Aquabacterium sp. OR-4: one gene and its partner. The protein of the gene in region 1 interacts with the protein of each later gene in a pairwise test. Links are inferred from orthologs where the notes say so. Each region holds a gene or a part of one and is shown on either strand. Other genes may lie near its edges. The genes, in order: hflC and ftsH.

The links.
Region 2: the proteins of hflC (region 1) and ftsH interact in binary tests that used the Escherichia coli proteins (3 or more experiments, as listed by UniProt). The link is inferred for Aquabacterium sp. OR-4 from one-to-one orthologs.

What each region holds. Positions count from the first base shown.
Region 1 is NZ_JAOCQD020000001.1:2,247,081-2,250,355, forward strand. What follows is about bases 207-3,168. They hold hflC (protease modulator HflC), read right to left. Parts: upstream 2,160-3,168; coding sequence 1,254-2,159; downstream 207-1,253. Other genes in these bases: N4G63_RS09760 (ATP phosphoribosyltransferase regulatory subunit), read right to left, coding at 207-934; N4G63_RS09765 (DUF2065 domain-containing protein), read right to left, coding at 1,046-1,231; hflK (FtsH protease activity modulator HflK), read right to left, coding at 2,184-3,168. In the rest of the region: more of N4G63_RS09760, read right to left, coding at 1-206; more of hflK, read right to left, coding at 3,169-3,275.
Region 2 is NZ_JAOCQD020000002.1:833,975-837,223, forward strand. The notes cover bases 239-3,174. They hold ftsH (ATP-dependent zinc metalloprotease FtsH), read right to left. Parts: upstream 2,696-3,174; coding sequence 782-2,695; downstream 239-781. Other genes in these bases: folP (dihydropteroate synthase), read right to left, coding at 239-659; N4G63_RS15995 (RlmE family RNA methyltransferase), read right to left, coding at 2,908-3,174. In the rest of the region: more of folP, read right to left, coding at 1-238; more of N4G63_RS15995, read right to left, coding at 3,175-3,249. UniProt on the Escherichia coli protein: Acts as a processive, ATP-dependent zinc metallopeptidase for both cytoplasmic and membrane proteins. Plays a role in the quality control of integral membrane proteins.

The DNA of each region.
Region 1 (3,275 bases):
AGAAACCCACCGCCGGCCGGTTGCGGCCGAACACCGCGCCCACCTCGTCGTAGCGGCCACCGCGCAGCAGTGCATCGGCCGCACCGGGCGCATAGACCGCAAAGCGGGTGCCCGAGTAGTAGCTGTAGCCACCCATGTCGGACAGGTCGAAACCCACCCGCACATCGGGATGCACGCGCGCCAGATGGCTGGCCAGCCAGGCCAGATCGTCCAGCGCCGCATGGATCATCGGCCGCGCCGGCAGGCGCTCGCGCGCCGCAGCCAGCGTGGCCCCATCACCGTAGAGCAGCGGCAGCGCCAGCAGGCCGCTGCGGGCCTCGGCCGGAAAACCGGCCGCCAACGCCTCGAGGCGGGCGCTGTTCTTGGCGGCCAGCGCGGCGATCACCTCGCCCAGCGCCGCGGCATCCAGCGCCACGCCATCCAGCACGCCACGCACCAGGCGGGCATCGGCCAGGTCGATCACCAGATCACCCAGGCCGGCGGCGCGCAGACCGTCCAGCGCAAGATCCATCACCTCGAGATCGGCCTCGAGCCCGGCGTGGCCGTAGATCTCGGCGCCAAACTGCAGCGGCTCGCGCGTGGCCAGCGGCCCCTGTGGCCGCGTGTGCAGCACCGGGCCGCAGTAGGCCAGCCGGGTGACGCCGGCGCGGTTGAGCAGGTGTGCGTCGATGCGCGCCACCTGCGGCGTGCTGTCGGCGCGCACACCGAGGGTGCGGCCGCTCAATTGATCGACCAGCTTGAAGGTGCGCAGATCCAGCTCATGCCCGGTGCCGCTGAGCAGCGAATCCAGGTGCTCGAGCAGCGGCGGCATGACCAGCTCGAAGCCGTAGCCACGCGCCATGTCCAGCAGGCCACGACGCAGTTCTTCGAGGCGCCGCGCCTGCGCAGGCAGCACGTCGGCAATGTGCTCGGGCAGCAGCCAAGCAGAAGACATTTGAAAACCCGGGGGGGTTGAAAACGGCATTGTACCGGCGCGGCATGCCGGCACGGTGGCCTGCGACACGCATCAAAGGCCGCCGGCCGGCGCACCGCCGGCCCGTGCGGCTCAATGCCAGAGGCTCAGCAGCAGCAGGCCCAGCAGCATGCTGGCCAGGCCGATGAAGCGCAGCTGACCGTCACTGAGGGCCAGCGCGCGGGCGAACACCTCGCGCCAACGGCGCGGGCTCAGAAAGGGCAGCAGGCCTTCGATCACCAGCATCAGCGCCAGTGCGCCGAGCAGCAGATCCGCCATCGTGGCCGCCCGCTGAACCGTGTCAGTTCTTGCCGCGGGCCGGGGCTGCCGGGGCCGCAGCGCTGCCGCTGCCCTGCATGGCCTTGAAGAAGTCGGCCGAGGGGTCGACCACCATCACGTCCGACTTGTTGCGGAAGCTGGCGCGGTAGGCCTCGAGGCTGCGGTAGAACTTGGCAAAGGACGGATCGCGGCCAAAGGCGTCGGCATACATCGCGCTGGCCTTGGCATCGCCCTCACCCTTGATCTTCTGGGCGTCGCGGTAGGCCTCGGCAATGATCACTTCGCGCTGCTTCTCGGCCTCGGCGCGGATCTTGTCGGCTTCTGCCTGGCCCTGCGAACGCAACTCGTTGGCCACCTGCTTGCGCTCGGATTCCATGCGCTTGTAGACGGCATCGGTGATGTCGGCCACAAAGTCCACGCGCTTGATGCGCACATCGACGATCTCGATGCCGAAGGCCTTGGCCTCGTCCTCGAGCCGCTTGCGCACGTCCTGCATCACCTTGTCGCGCTCGGCGGCGAGCACGCCACGCACGGTGCGGCGGGTGATCTCCTCGTTGAACGCGGCCTGCACCACCGGGCTCAACCGGCCTTCGAGGTTGCGGATGTCGACGCCATTGTTGCGGATGAACTGGCGCGGCTCGGAGATGCGCCACTTCACCAGCCAGTCGATCACCAGGCTCTTCTTCTCGGCGGTGAAGATCGGCCGGGTCTCGGGGCTGTCCAGCGTCTGGATGCGCTTGTCGAGAAACACGACGTTCTGGAACGGCGGCGGCAGCTTGACCTTGAGGCCCGGCTCGCTGATGACTTCCTTGATCTCACCCAGCGCGTACACCACCGCCAGCTGGCGCTGGTCGACGACGAAGAGCGTGGAAGCCAGCAGCATCACCACCAGCAGGGCCGAAGCCACGTAGAGTCCGATTCGATTCATGGTCTGAGTCGTCCAGCGCGTGGTTCAGCGGCCGTCGCGGTCGCGGCTGCGGCTGCCGTCGCGCGAACGCGAGTCGGCGGCGGCGGCGCCCGAGGCCGAACCCGCGTCATTGTTCTGCGCCGCGGCCGGCACCGACTGCGGCACCACCTGCACCGTGCCGGTGGGCGCCGAGGCGCCGGAGGGCTGCAGCAGCTTGTCGAGCGGCAGGTACAGCAGGTTCGAGCCGCTGCGGCTGTCGACCATGACCTTGGTGACGCTGCTGTAGACCTGCTGCATGGTGTCGACGTACAGCCGGTCGCGGGTCACGGCAGGCGCCTTCTGGTACTCGGTGAGCACGGCGCGGAAGCGTTGCGCATCACCCTCGGCCTGCGCCACCACGCGCTGCGCGTAGCCTTCGGATTCTTCCTTCAGGCGCGCCGCCGTGCCGCGGGCCTTGGGCACCACGTCGCTGGCATAGGCCTGGCCTTCGTTCTTGTAGCGGTCGCGGTCGGCGCCGGCCTTCACCGCGTCGTTGAACGCCGCCTGCACCTGCTCGGGCACCTGCACGTTCTGCACGTTCACCGCCACGATCAGGATGCCCGCGCCCAGGCGGTCGACCTGGTTCTGGATCGACTTGGCCAGGTCGGTGGCGATGGCGTCGCGCTGCTCGTAGAGCACCGAGTCGACCTTGCTCTTGCCGACGATCTCGCGCACGGCCGATTCGCTGGCCTGCTCGACGGCCAGATCGGGGTCGCGGTTGTTGAACAGGTAGCCCTTGGCATCCTTCAGCCGGAACTGCACGGTGAAGCGGATGTCGACGATGTTCTCGTCCATCGTCAGCATCGACGAGTCACGCAGGCCGGTGGTCTGGGCCACGCTGTTGCGGCCCACTTCCACCGAGCGCAGCTGCGTCACGCCCACCGTCTCGTGGGCCTGGAACGGAAACGGAAAGCGCCAGTGGAAACCGGCATCCACCGTCTGCGCATAGCGCCCGAAGGTGGTGATGATGGCCTGCTGGCCTTCCTGCACGATGAAGAAGCCGCTGCCGGCCCACACCACGGCCACCACCAGCGCGATCAGGCCCACGCCGATGCCGGCGCTTTTCATGTCGGGCTGGAACGAGGGGCCACCGCCGCC
Region 2 (3,249 bases), on another replicon or contig:
CGGCTCCAGCCCAGCAGCAGTGGCGCGCCCAGCGTCAGCAATTCGGCCTGACGCTGCAGCAGGGCCCAATTGTCGTCGGGCGCCTTGGCGAATCCGATGCCGGGATCCACTGCAATGCGGTCCAGGGCCAGGCCTGCGGCGTGAACCTGTTCACGGCGATGCGCCAACCAGGCCCGCACCTCGGCCACCACATCGGCGTAGCCGGACAGCGCCTGCATGGTGTCGGGCCCGCCGCGCATGTGCATCAAGCACACACCCACATTGGCATGCGCGGCCACCGCGGCCAGGGCGCCTTCGCGTTGCAGCGCACGCACATCGTTGACGATGTCCACGCCGAGATCGAGCGCAGCGCGCATCACCAGCGGCGAGCTGGTGTCCACCGACACCGGCACGCCCAGCGTCAAGGCGCCGCGCAGCACCGGCAGCACGCGGGCCAGTTCGTCCTCGGCCGTCGGGCTGCTCGAGCCCGGGCGGGTCGATTCACCGCCGATGTCCAGGATGTCGGCACCTTCGCCGAGCAGACGTTCGCAATGGCTCAACGCGGCCGACACTTCGTGGTGCCGCCCGCCATCGGAGAACGAATCCGGCGTGACGTTGACGATGCCCATCACCTGCGGGCGCGCCAGATCGATGCGAAAGCGGCGCGTCTGCCAGAACAGCGGCGGCGGTGCGGAGGCGGATTCAGGCATGGCGCGTGAAAACGGGGCCCGCGGGCCCCGTGTGATCAACCCAGCGCATCAGCCGCCGGGCCATGGTTCAAGAAGACGAGCTTGGTGGCCGATCAGGCGGCCGCTGCCGGCGCCCCATCGGTGCTCACCGGGCCGCTGCCACTGGCGCCGCCGCCGGTGTTGCGCTGGGTGGGCGTCCAATCCTTCGGCGGCCGCGGCGGCCTGCCGTTCATGATGTCGTCGATCTGCTCGCCATCGATGGTTTCCCATTCGAGCAGGGCCTTGGCCATGACGTGCATCTTGTCCTGGTTGTCTTCGATCAGCTTGCGCGCGGTGGCGTACTGCTCGTCGATGATGCGTCGCACTTCCTTGTCCACCTTCTGCATGGTGGCCTCGGACATGTGCACCTGCTTGGTCACCGAGCGGCCCAGGAACACCTCGCCCTCGTTCTCGGCGTAGACCATCGGGCCCAGCTCATCGGTCATGCCGTAGCGCGTGACCATGTCGCGGGCAATGGCCGTGGCGCGCTCGAAGTCGTTGCTGGCGCCGGTGGTCATCTGGTTCATGAACACTTCTTCGGCGATGCGGCCGCCAAACAGCACCGAAATGGTGGAGAGCATGCGCTCCTTGTCCATGCTGTAGCGATCACCTTCGGGCAACTGCATCGTGACGCCCAGCGCACGGCCGCGCGGGATCACGGTGACCTTGTGCACCGGGTCGGTCTTGGGGCTCAGGCGCGCCACCAGCGCATGGCCAGCCTCGTGGTAGGCCGTGTTCTTGCGTTCTTCTTCGGGCATGACCATGGACTTGCGCTCGGGGCCCATCATGATCTTGTCCTTGGCCTTCTCGAAGTCGACCATCTCCACCACGCGCGCACTGCGGCGGGCGGCGAACAAGGCCGATTCGTTGACCAGGTTGGCCAGATCGGCACCCGAGAAGCCCGGCGTGCCACGCGCCAGGATGTCGGCCCGCACGTCCTGGCCGATCGGCACCTTGCGCATGTGCACGGTGAGGATCTGCTCGCGGCCGCGCACGTCGGGCAGCGTCACATACACCTGCCGGTCGAAACGGCCGGGGCGCAGCAGCGCCGGGTCGAGGATGTCGGGCCGGTTGGTGGCCGCCATCACGATGACGCCGAGATTGGTCTCGAAGCCGTCCATCTCGACCAGCATCTGGTTCAGCGTCTGCTCGCGCTCGTCGTTGCCGCCGCCCAGGCCGGCGCCACGATGGCGGCCCACGGCGTCGATTTCGTCGACGAAGATGATGCAGGGCGCGCTCTTCTTGGCCTGCTCGAACATGTCGCGCACACGGGCCGCGCCCACGCCGACGAACATCTCGACGAAGTCGGAGCCCGAGATGCTGAAGAACGGCACCTTGGCCTCGCCGGCGATGGCCTTGGCCAGCAGCGTCTTGCCGGTGCCCGGAGGGCCGACCAGCAACACGCCGCGCGGGATGCGGCCACCCAGCTTCTGGAACTTCTGCGGGTCTTTCAGGAAGTCGACCAGCTCCTTGACCTCTTCCTTGGCCTCGTCGCAACCGGCGACATCGGCGAAGGTGGTCGAGTTGTTGGCCTCATCGAGCATGCGCGCCTTGCTCTTGCCGAAGCTGAAGGCGCCGCCCTTGCCGCCACCCTGCATCTGGCGCATGAAGTACACCCACACGCCGATCAGCAGCAGCATCGGACCCCAGCTGATCAGCAGGCTGACCAGCAGCGAGGGCTCTTCGCGCGGCTTGACGTCGAACTTGACGCCGTTGTTGATCAGGTCGCCGACCAGACCGCGGTCGAGGTAGGTGGCGGTGGAGCGGATGCGCTTGTCGTCGTTGGTGACGGCCAGGATCTCGGTGCCGCCATTGCCCTCTTGCAGCGTGACCTGCTTGACGCGCTTGGCGCGCACCTCGTCCAGAAACTCGGAGTACCCGATCTGGCCCCCTGCCGACACCCCGCGGTCGAACTGTTTGAACACAGTGAACAGCACAAGTGCGATCACCAGCCAGACAGCGACCTTCGAGAACCACTGATTGTTCACCACGGCTCCTTCAGCCAAAACAAGACTGCGCAGGTGGTGCAGGCGACACCATGGCACGCCTGCTCCCGCGAGATACAACGCAGTTCCACGGCAGATGGGGATGATTCTAGTCGAGTCAAGCCCCCGGCTCCGGGCGCCAAAACCGGCGTGAGCCGGGGGAAATCGGCCCGTCTTCGACGCAACGCAAAGCTGCGCACCGGACGCACCGCCTGTCAGCAGTCCTTCAGACCGATGCCGACCAGAAAGGTTTCGGCCGATTTGTCGCGCGAGGCCTTGGGCTTGATCGGCTTGACCACGCGAAACTGGCGCTTGAACATTTCAACCAGCTGGCTGTAGCCGGCGCCATGAAACACCTTGGCCACCAGCACGCCATCGCGCTTGAGGTGGGATTGGGAGAACTCGAGCGCCAGCTCGACCAGGTGCTCGATGCGCGCCGAATCCGACGATGCAATGCCCGACAGGTTGGGCGCCATGTCCGACAGCACCACGTCCACCGGCCGGCCGGCCACGGCGGCATGCAGCTGCTCCAGCACGGCGTCGTCGCGGAAGTCGCC